3 regions of the Shewanella sp. Iso12 genome follow, and region 2 is predicted to be linked to each of the others. Evidence: predicted binding sites of a transcription regulator. Region 2 holds the regulator's gene; each other region holds the start of a gene.
What was found. Region 2 encodes LexA, which represses DNA repair genes until DNA is damaged. Its sites were predicted from a motif close to TACTGTATNNNNATACAGTA; they were not measured.

Region 1 (7,009 bases), on a different contig from region 2:
GGATAGGGTATCTGTGCCCGCCGCCACTGAAGTGGAAGCGCCAGTATTACCCGTGACTATGCCAAACAGACCGCTGGCGGTGTTGTGAACCGATTGGCTGAAACCCATGGGAGAGAGCGGCTGCCTGGCAATAATATCCTGCAGCAGTTCTATGGTGCGATTGAGTTCGCCATGGCGCGAGGCAAATACGCTGCGGCATTGGCTGGGGGCTTCAGCCTGAAAGGCGGCTTCCAGCATCATCTTGCTCAGGCGGCTGAAACGGCGCCGCTGCATGGCGGCAACCTGGGGTAACTTGGGGGCAATGCGATCGCTGTCATCAAGGGCGCAGTTGCTACTTTGCCACTGCTGCCAATCTTGCTGCTGTTGATACTCCGGGGACCAGGCTCCCCAGGAGAGAATACTGAACGCTAGTTGCACTGCTTTGCCTCTGACACAGATCTTTGTTGCTATCCCTTACGGGTCGTGAGGGAGTGAATCTGTCGGGTCGGAATGCGACCGCCGTACCGATTGCCCGTTCCCTCTGAAACACCGGTACAAAGGGCCATATTCTACACTGAAAGTACGGGTTTTAAGAAGGGGTTTAGGTTACAGCTAAAGATCAGTTACAACTTTTCGCTAACAAGGGAATCACCCGGCGGGCGCCGGGTGATTCAGATGCCGCTCAGTTGCTCAGCTGGCTCTGCAGCCGCCGCAGTACCGTCTTGATCTTACGAGTGTTGTCGGGACCCATACGTACCAGCATTTTCTGCGCGTTGGGCAGGGCTTCCAGTTTGGGATCGACAAACTTGTAGTTCACGCTGATGGCGTACAGCTCGATAGGATCTTCTATCACTGGGGTTGCCAACAGCACCTTGATGGCTTGTTGCATCCGCTCATCGAATTTGAGGTTGGGGTAACCCAGCTCATCGAAGGCCTGCTCCAGCAGCGGCGACAACTGACGATAGGTGTTGAGCAACTGCTCGTCGTTGAGGCCGGTGAGGAAGTCGGCGTAAAGGTCGTATCTGTGGTAGCTATCCGGATCCAGATAGGTCTTGTTGGAGATTTCAGATACTGTGAAGGTGTCGCTCGGGCCTTTCATCGGACTGGTTTTACGGGCCAGTTCGCCTTGGGCCAGATTATCGACAAACACCACGAACTGGCGTACCAGATCTTGTTCAACCAGCAGTGGCTCTATCTTCATGCCATCAGCCATTGCCACGGCCTTTTCATGAACATATTCATCACTTTCGGCCAGTGAAGGCAGAGGTTGTTCCGGCTCGACTTCGGGCTGAACCACTTCAGGTTCTGGCTCGGGTACGGTTTCAGGTTCAGGCACCTGGACTTGGGTTTGCAGCGGTTCGCTGGGAGCGGGTTCGGGGAGTTCAACCTGGGTGGGCTCTGCTGCTTGCTGCGGCTCTTGTTCGCCGCTGAAATAGTAGTAGGCTCCTCCTGCAATCAGCAATACCAACACCAATAGGATGATAGCAATGCCACTGTTGCCAGAGGACTTTTCCTGCGGCGCGATTCTATCTTCTTGATTGACTTGCATTGGATTTCCTTTCATTGATACCTGTGAGGCAGCGCCTCTCCCATTCTGCAAATATTGGCCATCTTGTCCAGCGTTCGGCCGCCTGGCAGCAGGATTTATTTGTGAAATATTGCCAGTAGAGCAGATCCTGTGGTGATTGACTTGAATCCCGGCTGAACTCTCGGCAACTTTGTGACCTTTTTAGCGCACTAGGCCTGAACATACTGCTGCCGGTCGCCCAGCCAACGCTGAATGATGGCATCGACATTCTCCGGTGCCTGGCTCATCACGTGGCGAGCCAGTTTCTGGATGTGGGGAATAAGCGCCTGATCCCGTACCAGATCGGCCACCTTCATATCGGCTATACCTGTCTGGCGGGTGCCCAACACTTCACCCGGGCCACGGATCTCCAGATCTTTTTGGGCAATGACAAAGCCGTCGTTGCTCTGACGCAATACTCCAAGCCGTTTGGTAGCCGTGTGTGACAGCGGTGCCTTATACAGCAGGACGCAGTGGCTGGCCACGGCGCCGCGACCGACCCGGCCGCGCAACTGGTGCAGCTGTGCCAGCCCGAGCCGTTCCGGGTTTTCGATGATCATCAGACTGGCGTTGGGCACATCGACCCCCACTTCAATGACGGTGGTGGCCACCAACAACTTGAGGTCGCCGCGTTTGAAGCTGTCCATGACTTGTTGTTTTTCGGCGCTCTTCATACGGCCATGTACCAGGCCTATGCTCAGCTCCGGCAGGGCGGCACGCAGTTCTTCGCAGGTGTCTTCGGCTGCCTGGCATTCGAGCACTTCGGATTCCTCGATAAGGGTGCAGACCCAGTAGGCCTGGCGACCGTCATTGAGCGCCGCCTGACGTACCCTATCGATCACCTCCTGACGCCGACTGTCACTGATGGCCACTGTGGTGACCGGGGTGCGCCCCGGCGGTAACTCGTCGATGATGGAGGTATCCAGGTCCGCATAGGCTGTCATCGCCAGGGTGCGGGGAATAGGGGTCGCCGTCATGATCAGCTGGTGGGGATGAAAACCCTGGCTGATGCCTTTCTCTCTCAGCCCCAGGCGCTGATGTACGCCGAATCTGTGTTGCTCATCTATGATGATCAACGCCAGCTTGTGAAACTGTACCTGCTCTTGAAAGATGGCGTGGGTACCTATCACCATGTGGGCACTGCCGGAGGCGATATCCTCCAGCGACTGGGCCCTGGCCTTGCCCTTGAGCTTGCCCGCCAGCCAGCCGACTTTGAGCCCCAATGGCTCCAGCCATTGACTGAAATTAATTGCATGTTGCTCGGCCAACAGCTCTGTGGGCGCCATCATGGCCACCTGATAACCGTTTTCTATCGCCTGCAGTGCGGCCATGGCCGCCACCAGGGTCTTGCCCGAGCCAACATCGCCCTGAACCAGGCGCATCATGGGTTGCGGCTTTTCAATATCGCGGCCGATATCTGCCACCACTCGCTGCTGCGCCCCCGTAGGTTTAAAGGGCAAGGCGGCGAGGAAGGGATTGAGTAAAGCGCCGGTGGCGGGCAAAGGCACGGCTTTGTCATGATTACTGCGCTCTCTGAGCTTGAGCATAGACAGGTTATGCGCCAGCAGTTCTTCCTGCACCAGGCGTTGCTGCGCCGGGTGTTGCCCCTGTTCCAGACGGTAGATATCGACATCCGCCGGGGGCCTATGCAGGGTGCGCACCGCCTGAGCCAGGCTTTGCTGATTGGGGCGCAGCGCCTCGGGTAGCAACTCCTGCAGTCCGTCCTCCTGCAGCAGGTTTAGAGCCTGCTCGGTCAATTTCATCCAACTGGCCTGCTTGAGCCCTTCAGTGGTGGGATAGATGGGCGTCAGGGTTTCACTGAGGTTGGGCGGTTCGTCGCCTTTGAGTATCTTGTAATCCGGATGAATGATCTCGGCCTGGTGGTTACCTCGGCGCACTTCGCCGTAGGCTCTAATGGTCAGACCTTGTTGCATGGCATTGCGCTGGGCGGCTGAGAAATTGAAGAACCTCAGGGTCATGTTGCCGCTGTCATCACGGACATTGCAGATCAACATACGCTTGCGGCCATTGATGATCTGGCTGGACTGAATTTCGGCTTCTATGGTGCCGTAGCTGCCGGGAGTAAGGCTGGCTATGGGGTAGATGCGGGTTCTGTCTTCGTAGCGCAGCGGCAGGTGGAACAGCAGATCCTGTACCGTGTTGATTCCGAGCTTGTGCAGTTTCTCAGCCATTTTAGCGGCTACGCCCTTGAGCTCGGTGATAGCAATAAGATCCAGTCTCTGCAAACCTTTAGCACCGGATTACTGTGAATTTATACATATACTATCAGAGAAATAGCCCTTGGCAATGCGTTGCGTTTATCGGCTGGGTAAAGTGTGGCGCAATGGTGGCAGGGCTTCTGCCTGGGGGGCGAGTGTATGGCAAAAGCCCTGATATATTGGTGGCAGATTAATCTGTCAGCGCCACCAGTTGAGCAGGGTGACCAAGGGCTTTATCAGTAGCTGAACACTGCCTATTACAAACAGCCAGGCGCCGATAAGAGTGTGAACATCTGTGAGAAAAAAGAAGCTGCCCAGTAGAAAACAGAACGCGACTATCAGGTCGCTTAGGGTATTGAACAAGGCGTGTTTGGGAAGAGGGGGGGCGGGGGCTTTGATATCTTGCTTGGCAAAATATCGCTGCTTACTGTCGATCATGGTTCCTTCTTGGTAGTTATGATTTGCCGCGATACCTTAACGCTGCCACCTTCAAGGTGCAAATCTAATTCTCTGTTTTAATGCAAATAAATATATCAACATAATCATTGGATTAAGTTAACAGCTGGCCCCTTTGGTTTGTCACGCTTGGCTAAAGAGTAGCGTAACTTAACGGCCCAGGCCTGAACCCTGGGTAACTGTTATTTCGCCGTTAAAGCCTATCAGTTCGGCGAGTGTTTGTGCGTAGGCTCTGGCCTTGTCTGTGGCCTGCTTTTGAGGTTTGAACAGGCCAAAACCGAGTCGCTCACGCTCAGCAAAACAGAGTACCACGCTGACACTTATGAGCTCTTCGTCAGTCAGGTGTTCAAGCATGTGACTTCTGAATCTTTCGTTATAGGTATTGCGTTGCACCTCTATGCGGCAGAGTTGACTGAGAGGCTTGCTTTTTCCGCCCCGGAAGAAGCAGCCCTGTTGCAGATCCAGAGTAACGGGTTTGAGCAGGCGGTAGAGGTTCAGGCCCATGATGATGCCGCTGAGCCCCAGCACTATAGCTATGATGGCAGCCGTAAACCAAGTGTCCTGTCTGGCGGGGTCCAACACCAGTACTCCCAGAATTCCGGCAAGCATCGCCAGTAGTCCCCAAAGCGCGTATTTCAGTTGCGTTTGCCTGCTGCGCCAGACGAGTTTCAACTTGCCTGGCTCAGCCTCGAGCTCTGTCATAAGCATATGCTGCTGATATTGGCATAGCCTGGTCTGCTGTGGGTTTTTGGTCATAAAATGGTCACCATGAAATCAGTAGTTCGTCGTAAAACCCAGTGCTCAAACCAGCAGGCTCGAGTGAGCCGCTATCAGTTGCCAGCCGCTTGTCCTGTGCAGCCAAACCCGGGTAAAGCGAAAACGACCGTTGGTCGGCGCTTTGGCATAGCTGCCTTGAATATTCACCTCCGCCGACACTATCGCAGTCCCCTGATGCAGCCGTATCTCTTCGGCCAGGGTGTCTATCCGAGTGATATTGAGCAGGCCTGAGCTGTGGGCATGCAGATCCTCTGCTTTGCCGAGCACTTGCCCCAGGTGATTGGTGAATATCAGTTGAGGCGAGAGCAGTCTATCCAGCAAATTGATATCCGAATTCAACATGGCACTACGCAGTTGGCTTTCCAGTTGCTGAATGTCTGAGATGTGATTCATGGTTATTCCCAAGGCCTGATGAGTGACGGCAAAGAGGCAAGAAGGTTTAAAAAATACTGACTTTGGCACACTTGCCACAGTACCAGGAGTTCTGCCATTGATTCAGTGCCGCCTGGTATTGCTGCATCGACTTTCGCCCTCCCAAGTAGTTTTTCCACAGCCAATCGGCGCTCAGGATCAGAGTAAAACAGGAGACAAAAAAGCACAGCACTCCCAGCCAAAAACTGCTCCAGTTGCTGCCTGCCTGAAACCCCAGGTAGCCGCCCAAGAGTAGTCCGGGGAAAGCCGCCAGAAATAGCACCAAGGGCTGAGGGTCAGATGGCGGCGAGCAGCGCTTGGCCAGTTCGGTTTGCAGTTGGGCGCCACCCTTGAGTTTTTGTTTTCCATGCACAGAGAAGGGCTGGTTGTTCCACATGGGTTTGGCCGAGGCGCTGACTGAAACTTCTGTTGTGCCTTCGGCATGAATGGCTTTGAAGTGTCTGATATTGTCTGAGCCGCAATGTCTGCAACGCATTGATTGTTCTCCTTAACTTGGGCTAACTGGATCCCTGATTCTTCTCGTCCAAACAACAAGCCTTTGCTGGTCGCCGAGTCATGGTAAAGCTTTTAGCCTCGGCGGTGAACCCGAAAACCAGCTACAGGCACTCTTTTTATCCGTATTCGCAGTGTTTGGGTAAACTCATATAAATTAACTTCTATGCACTTATGATGAAAATATATTCATTGGATGCTGGAAGTGTGAAAGATAGTTCATCTGCGGACGGCCAATTTCATATTGATCGATTGGATTGGCAATACAAATTTCGCCGGAATGTTTGCTAAAGCAGATCGGCTTCAATATTTGAGCCGTATTTGGCTTAACTTAGTCTATACATCTGCCGAGGTAGACTTTATCTATTTACAATAATCATACAGGTTTGGCCCCATATTTAACTCATTGAGATTAATGAAAATACATTAGGAATTTATATTCCTTGAATATTAAATGGTTCAAAAAATAAATAAAAAATAATTGAACCAGGGGGCGTAATGACAGCAGCAATATCGGCAGTAGAAATCACCAGGGGCTCGGCACAGTGGAAGGCGGCAACCCGCTTCGACAGCACGGACTGGGGCTGGGTGGTCATGAGTATAGGCATGGCCATTGGCGCGGGGATAGTATTTCTGCCCATTCAAATAGGCTTGATGGGACTTTGGGTATTCCTGCTATCGGCCATTATTGGCTATCCAGCCATGTATATGTTTCAGAAACTATTTATTAATACCTTGGTGGAATCTCCCAAATGCCGGGATTATCCGGATGTGATTTCCGGTTATCTGGGGAAAAACTGGGGAATATTACTGGGTGTGCTCTATTTCTTGATGTTGGTGATTTGGGTATTGGTTTATTCGACCGCAATTACCAATGACAGCGCTTCTTTCCTGCAGAGTTTTGGCCTCACCAAACAGCTGTTGTCCGATAATCCCTTCTACGGGTTGGCACTGGTTTGCATCCTGGTGAGTCTGGCATCCAGAGGCGAGGCGCTGCTATTCAAGGTTTCATCCTTTATGGTACTCACCAAATTGAGTGTGATTGCGATACTGGGTTTCATGATGATAGAGCAGTGGGATCTGAATA
Region 2 (7,009 bases):
GGATGGCAACACTGTCCCCTGGGCAGGTAGTGGCATTCCGGGTTGATTGCTGTCCTTGGTGTAGCTGGTCAACAGGGTCAACATGGCTTTGTCACTCAGCTCGAAAGTGACGGATGGTGCAATAAAGACTCTATCCTGGCCATCGACATAATCCGTCTCATTGGCACCTTCCCGGTAGGTCAGCCCCAAACGACCATAGATATTGCCTTCTTCATTCAGCACTTGGTTGAGATCGGCATTCACTTCACGATAGTCGTTGCTGCCAAGGCGTAAATCCAGATTGCCAAAGTCGCTACCGGTTGGCCTCTTGGTGACCAGGTTCACCATACCGGCTATGGCTCCAGAACCATAGAGGGTGGACGACGGGCCCTTCATCACTTCCAGAGTTTCCAGGTTGGATTGCTCGACGTTGGCCCCCAAGCCGTTATCATTCAGCCTGAGACCATCCAGATAGATCTCTTTCGAAGCATCGAAGCCGCGGATCCGGAAATAGTCATATCCCTTGTAATAACCACCAGGTTGCACCCCGGCAACGTTCTTAAGCGAATCCTGCAGTAACACGGCGCCCTGCTCGTCGAGGAAATTCTTCGACAATATCTGAATATTCTGCGGTGCCTTGAGCAGATTGAAATCACCCTTGGTAGTGGATGGGGAGGTGGCCTTTGTGGTCACGATAATCCTTTCGATACTGGTATCGGCGGCTTCCTCTGCACTCACTGCACTTGCCGACATCAGTGCCACAGTCAGCCCCGAGAGTATCGGTAAGCTGGATCTGGACATGGATTGAGATTTCCTTGGTTGAATGAATCAGCGCACGATACTAACACCAATGATAACGATTTGCGTTAACTTTAATGAGACAAACGTCAGTTAAGTGTAAAGTCGCCAAAAGGCTCACAAAGATACAAAAAGTAACAAAGGTAATCACAAGAAGGATGGGCGATTTTGGAGCGGGTGATGGGAATCGAACCCACGTATGCAGCTTGGGAAGCTGCCGTTCTACCATTGAACTACACCCGCACGAAATACTCGGCGTGGACGGTATAAATTACTGACTTTTATAGTCTTGTCAAGGTGGGGCTCTCCCATTCCCTTGAAAAAGAGAGCCGCTCCTCACTTCAGGAATACTTGGGTAACATGCCGGCCATGGCCAACAGATGACAGGCGGCCGTCAGCACCCCAAACAGCACTACTATGGCTATCAAAGGCGTACCACCCGGTACGCGAAAACCCGGGTTATCGGCAAACCGTTGCCTCGAGCGCCAAGCCATCAAGGCCGGCACTATTACAGCCCAAACCGTGGCCGCCAAGGCAGCGAAGCCAATGGCTACCAGGAAGCCATCTGGAAACAGCATACCTAGCAGAGTCGGAGGCAGAAAAGTCACCAGGGCGGTCTTGACCCTGCCGCTGCGACTGTCGTCAAAACCAAACAGATCTGCCAGATAGTCAAACAAACCCAAGGTTACCCCAAGGAATGAAGACGCCACGGCCAGATTGGCAAACAGGGTGAGCATGGTGTTGAGCAGCGAGTTATCCATCACCTTGGACAAGGCGCCGACCAATACCCCCATATTGCCGCCCTGGGCAATAATGGCGCCGAATTCACCGCGGGAAATATTACCCATGGTTGCCACCAGCCAACACAGGTAGATAGCCAAGGCGATAAAGGTACCAACAAAAATCGCCTTGATTATGGTGCCCGGCTGTTTGCCGTAATATTTCACCAAAGACGGCACATTGCCGTGGTAACCAAAACTGGCCAGGCCGAAAGGAATGGCCGCCCACAGATATGAGCCATAGCTGCTCTCGCCATTAGGTAGCAGTAGCTTACTGGTATCAACGCCGATCAACAGATTGCCTATCGCCAGAAAGAAGCTGATGATCATCCCTCCCAACATTATGGTGGTGATCCGATCCACGGCCTTGGTGCTGATAAGCACCACCAGCGCCAGCACCAGGGCAAACACCAAGGCGGCAAAACTCTGCGGCAGGCTGATATCCATACCTTCCAGGCTATGATTGACTATGGAGCCGCCGCCACTGATATAGGCGTAAGTGAGAATATAGAGCACGAAGGTTATCGAAGCGCCGTTAAGCACCCGCCAAAACTGCCCCAGGGTCTCCTTGGTGAGGGTGTCAAAGCTGGCGCCAGGCTCAAAATGCAGGTTGGTTTCCAGCAGCAGCAGCCCGGACATGAACATGCAGAACCACACCCCCAGCAGCATAAGCACAGAGTAGCCAAACCACATGCCGGCGCCTTCTACCGGCAGGGAAAACATCCCGGCACCGACTGTGGTCCCGGCGATGATCATGGCGCCGCCCAGCAAAGACGCCTTGGCAGGCGCCGCATTCATATGATTGGCCATCAGGCCTCCTGTTCGGCGGCGACGCTGTCGACTATGGTTTGCTTGACCTGTGGACGCAGCAGCTGGTTGGCATAATCCCGGGTTCGCTCTATATCATGGCGGGTATCTTCCTTGGTGAGATACCCCAGCTCTTTGAGCTTGATACTCAAGATGCCGTAGAGTTTCTTGTCGTAAAACTCGGGGGCTGTAATCCCATGCAGCGCGCCCAGACGACTGGCCAATTTATGGCTTTCGCGCTCCAAATCGCCACGCTCAATACCTGGGTGAGCGGCCAGCAAGTTAAGGATGATGGCGTAGCGCTGCAGGGTTTCGCTCATGGTTTCAGCCAGCAGCGCCAGCGGATTTATCCCGGCTTCCAGCACCCGGAAACCATCGGCTTCTTCGGCGACCAAACCTTTGGCAATGAAACGATCCAGCAGCTGATCGGCATAAGCACTGACATCGGCCTTACCCATAAACAGCTCGGCCTGCAGCAGAGGGTAGAAATCCTCAAGCACCGCCTGCATCTGAGCTCGGCTGCACTGCTCCAGGCGCACCAGGCAGCTGGCCAGCAAAGAAGGCACCATAAACAGGTGAATGATGTTGTTGCGATAGTAAGTCATGGTTACCGCGATCGACTCGTCGATTGAGATGATATCGCCCAGTTCATCTTCCTGAACCGTGAACTTATTCAGCTCCAGACCTTGTTGCAGCAACTGCTTACCGTCGCCCTCAGCGACAGAAGTATACTGGGTATATGGCACTTCCTTGAGCAGATCCAGATACAAGTCCAACTGACGTTCCAACTGGCTTCGCTCCAGCGCATTCTGCTCTGATGACAAGAGTACCAGGCTGGTAAGAGTCACGGCGCTGGCTGCTGCGGCATCGTTGATATGAGTCATCACCCTATTGGCCAGAGTATTAACCGCCGGGGTCAGCCAGCTGGGTTTCTGCTCGGGATCGGCCGCCACTTCTTCGCGCCAGTTGGGCGCCGCTTCACTGAGGAAATTCTGCAGCGTCACAGGCTCACCAAAGTTCACATAACCCTGACCGAAATTGCCCAGCTTACGCAAGGCGCCAACCACCTGCCAAACAGATTCTTTCTGCTTCTTCTTGCCGCTGAGTTCTTTGTGGTAAGTGGCCACTTCCATGACATGGTCGTAGCCCAGGTACACGGGCACCAGAGTCACCGGCCGTTCAATGCCTCGCAGCACAGAGTTGACTGTCATCGCCAGCATTCCTGTCTTGGGTGACAACAGCCGCCCGGTACGGGAGCGGCCACCTTCGGTGAAGTATTCAACCGAATAGCCTTTGGCAAACAGCTGATCCAGATACTCGCGGAACACAGCGGTATAGAGCTTGTTACCGTTGAAGCTGCGGCGGATGAAGAAAGCACCACCACGGCGGAACATGGGCCCGGCGGGCCAGAAGTTCAAGTTGATACCGGCGGCTATGTGGGGCGGAACCATACCCTGAAAATAGAGAATATAGGAGAGCAGCAGGTAATCCATATGACTGCGGTGGCAAGGCACATAAACTATCTCATGGCCATCGTGGTGCAGCTGGCGTATCTGCTCGGCGCCCTTGATGTTGATCCCCTTGTAGAGCTTGTTCCACAACCAGGTGAGGATCCGCTCGGCAATACGCACCAGGCTGTCTGAATAGTGGGCGGCAATCTCATCGAGATATTCTTCCGCCATCTCCCGGGCTCTGGCCTCGGGGATCTTCTTGGCAGCGGCCTCTTCTTTAATCGCCTTTTTCAGCGTTTCCGAGCGCAGCAACTCATTGAACAGAGCCTGACGGTTGGGCAGCACGGGTCCTGTCATCACCTTGCGTTGCCGGCGGAAATGTACCCTGGCCACCCGTGACAACTTATGGGCAATAGCCTTGTCGGTCCCATGTTCATCGGCCATCAGCCGCAACGACACGGCATTGGAAAACTGCACAAAGTTGTCGCGCCCCAGAAACAGGATCATCAGAAACTTGCGCAGCCAAGTGGGATTTTCCCGCTCAAATACGGCGGCACGCATGCTGTCATCTTCCTTACCAGGAGTGCGGCCCCAATAGAGGCTCACTGGCACCAATTGAATATCCAGTTGTGGATTGGCCTGATGCAGGTTCAGCAGAGAAGTGAAACAGCTGAGAAATGGCTTGTTGCTCTTGCGCTTGCCGAATAGGGGCTTGGCTCCTTCCAGGCAGACGACTCGGGGAACGGTAATATCATCAACCTTGAGTGCCTCATAAGGACAAGGCAAACCAAACTTACGGGTGACTTCCGCCAATGCCGCAATATCACTGACAGATTCCGTCTTCATTACATAGGCCATCGGCTTAGCCGGATCCAGGTTCAAATCGGCGAAAGGATCCTGAGGCACCACAGTGGTATGCACCAGCTTGCTTTGGAGCCAGCGAAGAGATTTAAACCAGAATGAATCTTGTTTGGACATGTTTTTTTCAGTGTCTGAGCCACAATCAATAGCCCAATAGAATACCAGAATTTCCTGAACCTTAGCTAGGGAAGGTGCGAACCGGCCCCGGCAGTTCCTCTGGCCAATGCCTTGAACTCCCCATGCTGCATGGGCCAAGCCGTTAAAACCAAAGCACCGAATGGCTTACTTAGCCACTCCCTAAAAGTTTCAGTTTTGGTTAATACTTGCACTGATAAAAATACTGTATATACTAACAGGTACTGTATGAAAAAACAGGAATCACCATGAGACCACTGACACCGCGCCAGGCACAGATTCTGGAACTGATTAAACGCAATATAGCCGACACCGGCATGCCGCCAACCCGGGCCGAAATTGCCACCCGGCTGGGCTTCAAGAGCGCCAATGCCGCCGAGGAACACCTCAAGGCATTGGCCAAGAAAGGCTGTATTGAGATCATGCCAGGCACCTCTCGTGGTATTCGCCTGCCTCATGATGAACAAGCGGAGTCAGAAACAGGCTTGCCCCTGATTGGTCAGGTTGCCGCCGGTGAACCCATACTGGCTCAGGAACACGTTGAGCAGTATTACCAGGTCGACCCTGGCATGTTCCACCCCAATGCCGACTTTCTGCTACGGGTACGCGGCGACAGCATGAAGAACATAGGTATTCTCGAAGGTGATCTCCTGGCGGTTCACAAGGTACAGGAAGCCCGTAACGGTCAAGTCGTGGTGGCCAGGGTTGAAGACGATGTAACTGTGAAACGCTTTGAAAAGAAAGGTAATGTGGTTTATCTACATGCCGAGAACGAGGCTTACTCCCCAATAAAAGTCGACCTGACTTTCCAGCCATTGACCATTGAAGGACTGGCGGTAGGGATAATACGCAATGGAGACTGGCTATGAGCATAATGACTGGCAACGCCCCAAGACACCCAGGCCTGTGGACAGACACCGGTATTGCCGGCAATCAGCCTTGGCAACATACCGGTATCTCCAGCTTGGCCAGCCATAGCCAGGGACGTCAGGAATTATTGCGCCTCTGCCCTCAATTGGCGCAATTGAGTCAACAGGGACGCTGGATAGTCTTGATTAACGCCCCGGCCAGCATAGGTTACAAAGAAACCTTAGCAAGGGCCGGTGTCAGAATGGATAGAGTACTCTTGGTGCGCACCAAGGATGAAGTAGAAGCCTTGTGGGCAACGGAAAGAGCCCTGACCAACGGCACCTCCAGTGCAGTGATCAGTTGGATAGACAGCCTGGATGCCCGTGATAACCGCCGATTGCAGCTGGTCGCCCGTAACGCCAGAGCCATGGGCATAGTGTTGGAAACGGGACAGCAGGCGAAAGAGGTGGATAACCACCTCAACGAACTTACCCACTCCATCCATTGATTGTGTTTAAAGGCCATCCCTGGGATGGCCTTTTTTCTGTGCCTTTTTGGTGCAATGCCTTCCCCTGTCAATCGGCGGCAAACCGCGCAGCTCTGCTACTCACACAGAATTCACCTCTGGATTAACAGACGCTTTTTTTTCATATAGTTAGAAAACATCGTGATCTTGATCAATATTTAATCTACAAGTAATGTAAGAACAACGATTGTGTTATCTCCATGCAATTCGTCGTAGGTTGACCGCCCCATTTCGATTCATAGCGAGTGGTGCCGTCGCCGGAAATGCTGAGTATATTCAGCGGTAAGTGCAACAGTGGTCACCACCTGTATACCTAGAGCTAAGTGAAACCGCCGCCGCACTTTGAAGTCATCGTTGCTTTTTTGGGAACTGAAGAGTTTGCATAGAGCAAAGACTTACTGTGTGACTCTTCTTTGTAGTTGCGAATGCAATTGACAGAGGAGATGTCTTGTGAAGCAATGGCTGTGTGTTTTGCTGACCTTGTTGTGCGTCAGCTTGTTGTCTCCAGGCGCTCAGGCAGATATGCCCTTGAATATGACTCAAGGGGTAACTGAGATCAGTGGCAAGGTGTATCACCTGCACATGATCATTCTTTATATCTGTTGCGCCATAGGTTTGGTCGTATTCGGCGTGATGATCTACGCCATGATCAACCATAGGAAGTCCAAAGGGGCAGTCGCGTCCCAATTCCATGAAAGTACCAAGGTAGAAATTGCCTGGACGCTTATCCCCTTTTTAATCCTGATCCTGATGGCAATCCCCGCAACCAAAACGCTGATTGCCATGGAAGATCCCAGTGATGCCGACCTGACGGTCAAGATCAC
Region 3 (7,009 bases), on a different contig from region 2:
CTTTACCCGGCTGACGGCCGTCACTCGGGTTTGCTTGGGTTCAAGCTGAAATGAGAGTGACAGTTCGGGGATCAAAAACGCCGGTGGACGATAATCGGCCAGGTGCTTGGCCTGCAGTTGTTGCGGGGAAATGGTTTGTGCTTCAGACATAGGTCATCCTTAATTCGTTGGGCACTGGCAGTCGCTGAGTTCGTTGACTGATCTTGCCTCTGTTCACGCTGGGAGCAAACAAAAAACGCGCAATCAGCGCGTTTTTATGTTTCCTGGAGCCAGCATCAATTTGCGCTGTTTTTTGCCAATCTCTGATAGTCCACCATATCCAGAGTGATATAGACGGCTTCATCGAGGAAGGCATCCGGAGTCTCGATTTTCTTCTCGTCTTCGGAGACATTTTCATCGTCATCCAGAGACTTCAAGGGTTCGAGACCATGGTCAACCCGACGTTCGTTGAGGCGGGCCAACTGTTTCTGATCGTCCTTATCCCGCTCGGCCAAGCGCTCACTTTCCACCAGAGAAACACTCTTCTCTTTATGGTGTTTCTTGAACTCGCCTATGTCCTGCAGTATATAACCGAACTCGACGTCCTGCTTAATCCGACTCTCGTGGCGTTTCGCAAGATTGCTGACCATCTCTGCGCCGATTTCACCCAAAGGCTGGTACTTGGCTACAGGCACCTTATCCCATGGCAGTGCATTGTCTTCTTCCGCCTCACCATATTCCCCCGGCTCCAACGCACTGGGGAACGGAATATCCGGAGTCACACCTTTCAACTGAGTGCTGCCACCATTAATACGGTAGAACTTGGCTATAGTGTACTGCACATGGCCAACCGGCTTTTCATACAGGTCGTAGATACGGCCAAGGCTCTTGTGCTGCTGCACTGTGCCTTTACCGAAGGTAGACTCACCGATAATCAAGGCGCGGCCATAATCCTGCAGCGCAGCGGCAAAAATTTCCGATGCCGAGGCCGAGTAACGGTCAACCATCACTGTGAGCGGACCGTCATAATAGCTCTTGCCATCGTTGTCACGGTTTTCGCTGATGCGACCGTTGGCGTCACGAATTTGCACCACAGGCCCCTGATCGATAAACAGCCCGGTAAGCAAAGTCGCTTCGGTCAAGGCGCCACCACCGTTACCACGCAGGTCAATAATCACACCTTCAACCTTGGCTTCATTGAGTGTTTGCAACTCCTTGGCCACATCCCGGGATAAGTCCATATAGAAGCCGGGGATCTGGATAACACCAATTTTACGCTGAGCGTAAGGACCGGTTTCCGGCTCGACTATCTTGGAAGTCGCCGCCCTGTCTTCGAGACGAATTTTGTCCCGCACCACAGTCACATTGATGGGTTTGGCATTGGAGCCGCCTTTTTTGGGCAGCACCTGCAGAGTCACCTTGCTACCTTTAGGGCCTTTGATCAGGTCGACTACATCATCCAGACGCCAGCCGATAACATCGACCATCTCCTTGCCTTCCTGACCTACACCGACAATTCTGTCTTCAGGCGCCAGCTTCTCACTCAGCGCAGCAGGACCACCGGCCACCAGACTCTTGATAACTGTGTAGTCATCTTCCATCTGCAATACGGCGCCTATCCCTTCCAGGCTAAGGTTCATCTCCATCTGGAAACGTTCGGCATTACGGGGAGACAGGTAACTGGTGTGCGGTTCGACACTGCGGGCAAAGGCATTCATCAGCCCCTGGAACACGTCTTCACTGTTGGTTTGCTTCAAGCGTTTGATGGCGTTGTTGTAGCGCTTACCCAGCACATCAACAATCTCCGGCCACTCTTTACCGGTCAGCTTGAGGTTGAGGGCATCGTACTTGACCCGCTGACGCCACAGCTCGTTGAGCTCGGCCTCGTCTTTGGGCCAGGCGGCATCTTTACGATCAAAGACATAAGCATCGCCGGCCTGATTAAAGTCCATCTCTTTGTCGAGCAGACTCAAGGCATAGGCAAAACGCTCGTAACGGCGCTGCTGCACCAGATCGTACATCTTGTACGCCGGTTCCAGATCGCCGCTGCGTACCATATCGTCAAACTGATTGGCATAAACCTTAAAACTGTCGATATCGCTCTGCAACAATACATTGCGGCGGTAGTCGAGTTGTTCAAGAAAGCGTTTGAAGATCTGCTGCGAGAAGGCATCATCCAGATCGAATCTGTGATAATGGGAGCGACTGAACAGGCCGGTTATCCGTTTACTGGCAACCTTGTGTTGCGGCTCCTGTTGCAAATGGGGTAACTCGCTGACCGGGACTGCCGGTGAGATAGCCAGCGCCTGGGATCCCATAAAGACACTGGCGATCGATGCAGCAAGAATAAATTTTCGCATCAGCAAGTTACTCCTTTCTATTTGATGATTTTACAGCAGAATATGTTCCACGCGGACCTTAACTGACAGGCCGGAATCCAGTTGGACGTGAACATCTTCTTTATTGATGTCGAGGATCACACCGGCTACCGGTGTCATACCCAATTTGACATTCACTCGCTGTGAAGGTTTCAGCTCTTCCAATACGGCTGGTACCAATTCCACGGCTGGAGCGGCAGGCTTGCTAGGCTTACGGGCCGCCTTTTTATCGCTGCGTGGGCGCTCGTTGCGGGGCTTGTCCCCTTGAGGACGAGGCTTACGCGCAGGCTTGGCTTTTTTGGCTTCACCTTCTTTGGCTGGCTCGGCAGCACGGCGGGCCTTGGCTTTTTCCTGACTCTCTTTCAGCGTCGCCTTGGCATGTTCAATATGCTCTGGGTCCAGTTCGCCGCAAGGGTTACCATCGAGATCCACCCTCTGAGCGCCTTCCTTGATGCACTTCAGATAGCGCCAACTGTTGGTGTAGCGTCTCAGGGCGACCCTAAGTTGGGTCTTACTGACTTTGGAATCATCAGCCAACCTTTCAGCCAAATCCTGAAACAGTCCTATCTTCAGTGGTTTGGTTTCTCCTTCGGCAATAAAGCACAAAGGGAATGTTTCATACAAATACGCCAGAATAGCGTTGGTGTCGGTCAACTTTTCTGTTGATTCCATCATTACTTCCACAGTTAACAGGGGACGTCAGTGGTCAGTTAGGTCTGCTGTACTCACGGCGTCGTTCATCTTCGTTAACCCCTTGGGGGATAACGTACAAATTAGCATGCATTCGGCCATTGCCAAAGGCATTACACAAAACTTAACATTTCAGCCTGATACGGCCAAGCACCACAAACGGTCATTTGGCCCTCAAAGCGGCCGCCTATTATAAGCTGCACGCGCCTTAAAGCGACCACCAATTGTGGCAGATTGTACGGGAATTAACCAAATAAGCACTTTTCCAGACTCTGCACCAGGGTCTCCAGCCCGGTTTGATCCTCTTTATCGAAGCGCGACAGGCTGGGACTGTCGATATCCAGCACGGCAATCAGTTCGCCCTTTTGGTAAACAGGGATCACAATTTCCGAGTTGCTGGCGGCATCACAGGCGATATGTCCGGCAAACTGATGTACATCCTCAACCAACTGAGTCTCGCCCTTGGCGGCCGCGGTGCCACAGACCCCCTTGCCCATTGGAATTCGGGTACAGGCCAGTTTCCCTTGAAAGGGCCCAAGCACCAGTTGCTCACCCTTGAGCAGATAGAAGCCCACCCAATTGATGTCTTCAAGGTGTTCATTCAGCAAAGCTGAGAAATTGGCCATGGCACAAATGACATCGTCTTCACCGGCAAACAGTGCCTGTACCTGACGGTTGAGCGTATCGTAAAACTGAGCTTTCATCTGTATTCCCGGGTTATGCCTTTTCTGGTTCTGTCTTCTTCTTACTGCTCTTGGCGGGGGCCGGTGCTTTTACCGGGGCGCCCTTGAGCAGATTCGCCAGTGTATCTTTATGAGAAGCTAAATAAAAAGCAAGTTTTTCCGCTGTATTATCATCCAGTTCCAATTCACTGGCTTGAATAAAGGGGATTAAGTTATCCGCGATGTCGAGCATCTTATCGTAGGCGTCTGCCTCCTTCTTAGATGTAAATGTCATCTTCTCAACCCCTTCTCTGACCACAACGTACTGAGTTATAACGGCCATGACCTTCCTCACACTGTTTAAATATACAGTACATAGAGTGACATAAAATGCGCTATAGATGCAAGAGACGCGCTCTTTCTGATAGTATTTGCGAGTTTGTTTTGTCGATTAACTCCAATGGACCCACGCGCAACGCAGTTAGTGTGTTGACGACTAAGTTTGGGTCACCATGGCCAGAACAGGACATATCCAGCATTTGAAAGCTTATACTCCAAGCGACAACAAACCGGACTGCAGCATAGTGCTCTGTCGCGCCTGTGATTTGGCTGTGAGTAAACGCGCCTTGCCCTCCGGTGTCAGAGCGCTTTGTCCCAGATGCCATACAGCGCTTTATGATGCGCCCTATTGTTCTATCAATGGCATGCTGGCGTTATGTATCAGTGCCCTGCTGTTTTATCTGCCCGCCATGCTGCTGCCAGTATTGGAAATGCACTTTCTCGGCAGTGTCAGAACCACGACCGCATACCAAGGTGCCCTGGCGGTAATTGACCAAGGTTATTGGATAGTGGGAATTGCCGTATTGGTGGCGGCGGTAATAGCCCCAGGAGTACTCAATCTGTCGATTTTTGTTCAGGTACTGATCATCAAGACAGGTCTGGTGCAGCATCACTTCTGGCGAGGGGTTCTCACCTGGCTGCTCAAGAAGCAAGGCCTGCTGTCGCAAATGACCATGCTGGAAATTTATGTGATCAGTTTCCTGGTTTCCGCCTTTCAGTTGTCCGACTTCTCCGATGTTTACTTTGGCATGGGAACCTTTTGTTTTACCATGCTGTTTTTGGTGACTCTCTTCCTGCAGCGCGAATATAACCTGGAGCATATGTGGAGTTTTCTCGATGAAAGCTAGAAAGCAGATCCAGGGCAAAGACATGGGCCTGTGCACCTGCCCTGCCTGCAAGAAACTCAACCTGATAGAGGATGAGTACTGCAGCCGCTGCCAAAACCCACTCAGGCTAAGGGACGAAACCAGTCTGCAAAAAAGCTGGGCCTTGCTGATCACTGCAGCCATCTTGTTGATCCCAGCCAACATCTATCCCATTACCATGCTCACCAAACAGGGCAAGGTCACCTACGACACCATTTTTTCCGGCATCACCCATCTGGTACAGTCGGACATGTTACCCATCGCCATCATAGTCTTTACCGCCAGTATTCTGGTGCCCTGGCTGAAGATTATCGGCCTGGCTTTCTATCTGACGGCGATCAGTTTCAACCTGCCTATCCCCAAACGGCCACTGATGGCCGGGTTTCATATCATAGAATGGATTGGACGCTGGTCTATGCTGGATCTGTTTGTCATATCCATTACCGTTGCCCTGGTTAATATGGGGCAATTGCTGGACGCCAAGCCGGCGCCGGCAGCAACTGCGTTTGCCTTGGTCATCCTCTTTACCCAACTTGCGGCCAAGGTGTTGGACACACGTTTACTTTGGGATCAACTGGACACAGAAGATGACGCAAATCGAAAAGCCTAAAATAGTCAAAAAGAAGCTTTTTTCCCCCATCTGGCTGTTACCTATAGTGGCGTTGGCCTTGGGCGCTTGGCTGGGGCTGAAGAGCATCAAGGAATCCGGCATTGAGGTGCGGATCCACTTCCCCAGTGCCAGTGGTATGGATGTAGGCAAGACACTGGTGCGCTATCAGGGCCTGACCGTCGGCAAGGTGGTGGATATCTCCATCGATGAAGAGCTGCAGGGCGTTAACGTCGATGTATTGATGGACTACCGCGCCGAGCCTTTCCTCAGGGATGAAACCAAGTTCTGGCTGGTGACCCCCAAGGCATCCATCACAGGTGTCGAAGGTTTGGATGCCTTGTTCTCGGGAAACTATATAGGTATTCAACCCGGAGACGGCGATTCACGTTACAGCTACGAGGCCGAGCGCTCTGCCCCGGCCGTGCTGCCCAGTAATGATGGCTTAGTGGTTGAACTGAGCGCCGATCGCCTCGGCTCACTGGATGTGGGCTCTCCGGTATTCTATCGCCAGGTACCGGTTGGCAGTGTGGTCAGCTATCGACTCGACAACAGTGACAAGCTGCAGCTGAGTGCCTTTATTCAGGAGCAATATGCCTATCTGGTCAAGAAAGATTCCCGCTTTTGGAATGTCTCCGGCATAGAGATCAACGCCTCACTTTCCGGCGTTAAGGTCAGCGCAGAGAGCCTGGCGGCGATACTCGCCGGCGGCATCAACTTTGATTCCCCCGAAAGCTCAAAGAACGCAGTAAACGGCGATAGTTTCACCCTATATGACAATGAAACAGAAGCCAGTGGCGGCGCCAGCTTTATTCTGTCGGCAAAAAACGCCGATGGCCTCAACAAGGGCAGCCCCATTCTCTACCGCGGTTTGCCTATAGGGGAAATCGAAGAAATAGTGCTGGCCGATGACGGCGTGGCGCTGCATGCCCGCCTGGACGCCCCCTACTCGAGTCTTTTGACCGGCACGGCGCAGTTTTGGCGTGAAGGCGCCGAGCTGTCACTGTCCGGCATAAAACACCCGGGCCGATTGCTGAGCGGCGATGCCATCGCCTTTCTCCCGGGTACGGGCGAGGCCCAAACCCGTTACGCCTTGGCCGAGCAGGCGCCAGATCTCAGCAAGGCCAAGGCGCTAAAGATAACGCTTAGAGCCGATGAAAACCCCGGCATCAGCCCAGATGCCGAGCTGAGGTACAAGAAGATCGCCATAGGCAAGGTCACTTCAGTTGCCCTGAGTCAGGACTTTAACTCGGTAGAATACCAGGCCGAGGTGTTGCCCGAGTTTGCCTCGTTGCTGACCCAAGGCAGTGACTTCATCGCCGAAGCCGCGCTGGACTTCAACGCCTCACTGGACGGAGTCAGCCTCAAGAGCGGCGATTTTACGACCCTGACCAAGGGCAGTGTCAGCTTAAGACGCGGCCAAAGCCGCAAGGGCGCCGATCTTTCCAAGCCGTTGCCGCTGTTTGCCTCGAGTGCCGAGGCCGGCCA

Region 1: a site for LexA is predicted at 3,809-3,828, ahead of recG (ATP-dependent DNA helicase RecG). Genes of this name have one in related genera too.
Region 3: a site for LexA is predicted at 4,064-4,083, ahead of HCX89_RS09005 (YebG family protein). Genes of this name have one in related genera too.

The regions. Positions count from the first base shown of each region.
Region 1 is NZ_JAAUHW010000003.1:338,637-345,645, forward strand. Features, by position in the region: gene HCX89_RS08250 (beta-ketoacyl synthase chain length factor) at 1-417, opposite strand, end outside; gene HCX89_RS08255 (DUF3014 domain-containing protein) at 662-1,528, opposite strand; gene recG (ATP-dependent DNA helicase RecG) at 1,717-3,792, opposite strand; gene HCX89_RS08265 (YrhK family protein) at 3,964-4,203, opposite strand; gene HCX89_RS08270 (hypothetical protein) at 4,372-4,977, opposite strand; gene HCX89_RS08275 (nuclear transport factor 2 family protein) at 5,023-5,391, opposite strand; gene HCX89_RS08280 (hypothetical protein) at 5,438-5,905, opposite strand; gene HCX89_RS08285 (amino acid permease) at 6,421-7,009, shown strand, end outside.
Region 2 is NZ_JAAUHW010000010.1:45,544-52,552, reverse strand. Features, by position in the region: gene HCX89_RS15965 (TonB-dependent siderophore receptor) at 1-780, opposite strand, end outside; tRNA gene HCX89_RS15960 (tRNA-Gly) at 947-1,020, opposite strand; gene mtr (tryptophan permease) at 1,119-2,366, opposite strand; gene plsB (glycerol-3-phosphate 1-O-acyltransferase PlsB) at 2,366-4,792, opposite strand; gene lexA (transcriptional repressor LexA) at 5,059-5,679, shown strand; gene HCX89_RS15940 (cell division inhibitor SulA) at 5,676-6,167, shown strand; partial or broken gene coxB (cytochrome c oxidase subunit II) at 6,657-7,009, shown strand, end outside.
Region 3 is NZ_JAAUHW010000004.1:49,912-56,920, reverse strand. Features, by position in the region: gene pepN (aminopeptidase N) at 1-150, opposite strand, end outside; gene prc (carboxy terminal-processing peptidase) at 276-2,339, opposite strand; gene proQ (RNA chaperone ProQ) at 2,370-3,029, opposite strand; gene HCX89_RS09010 (GAF domain-containing protein) at 3,293-3,751, opposite strand; gene HCX89_RS09005 (YebG family protein) at 3,765-4,052, opposite strand; gene HCX89_RS09000 (paraquat-inducible protein A) at 4,249-4,896, shown strand; gene HCX89_RS08995 (paraquat-inducible protein A) at 4,886-5,524, shown strand; gene HCX89_RS08990 (PqiB family protein) at 5,502-7,009, shown strand, end outside.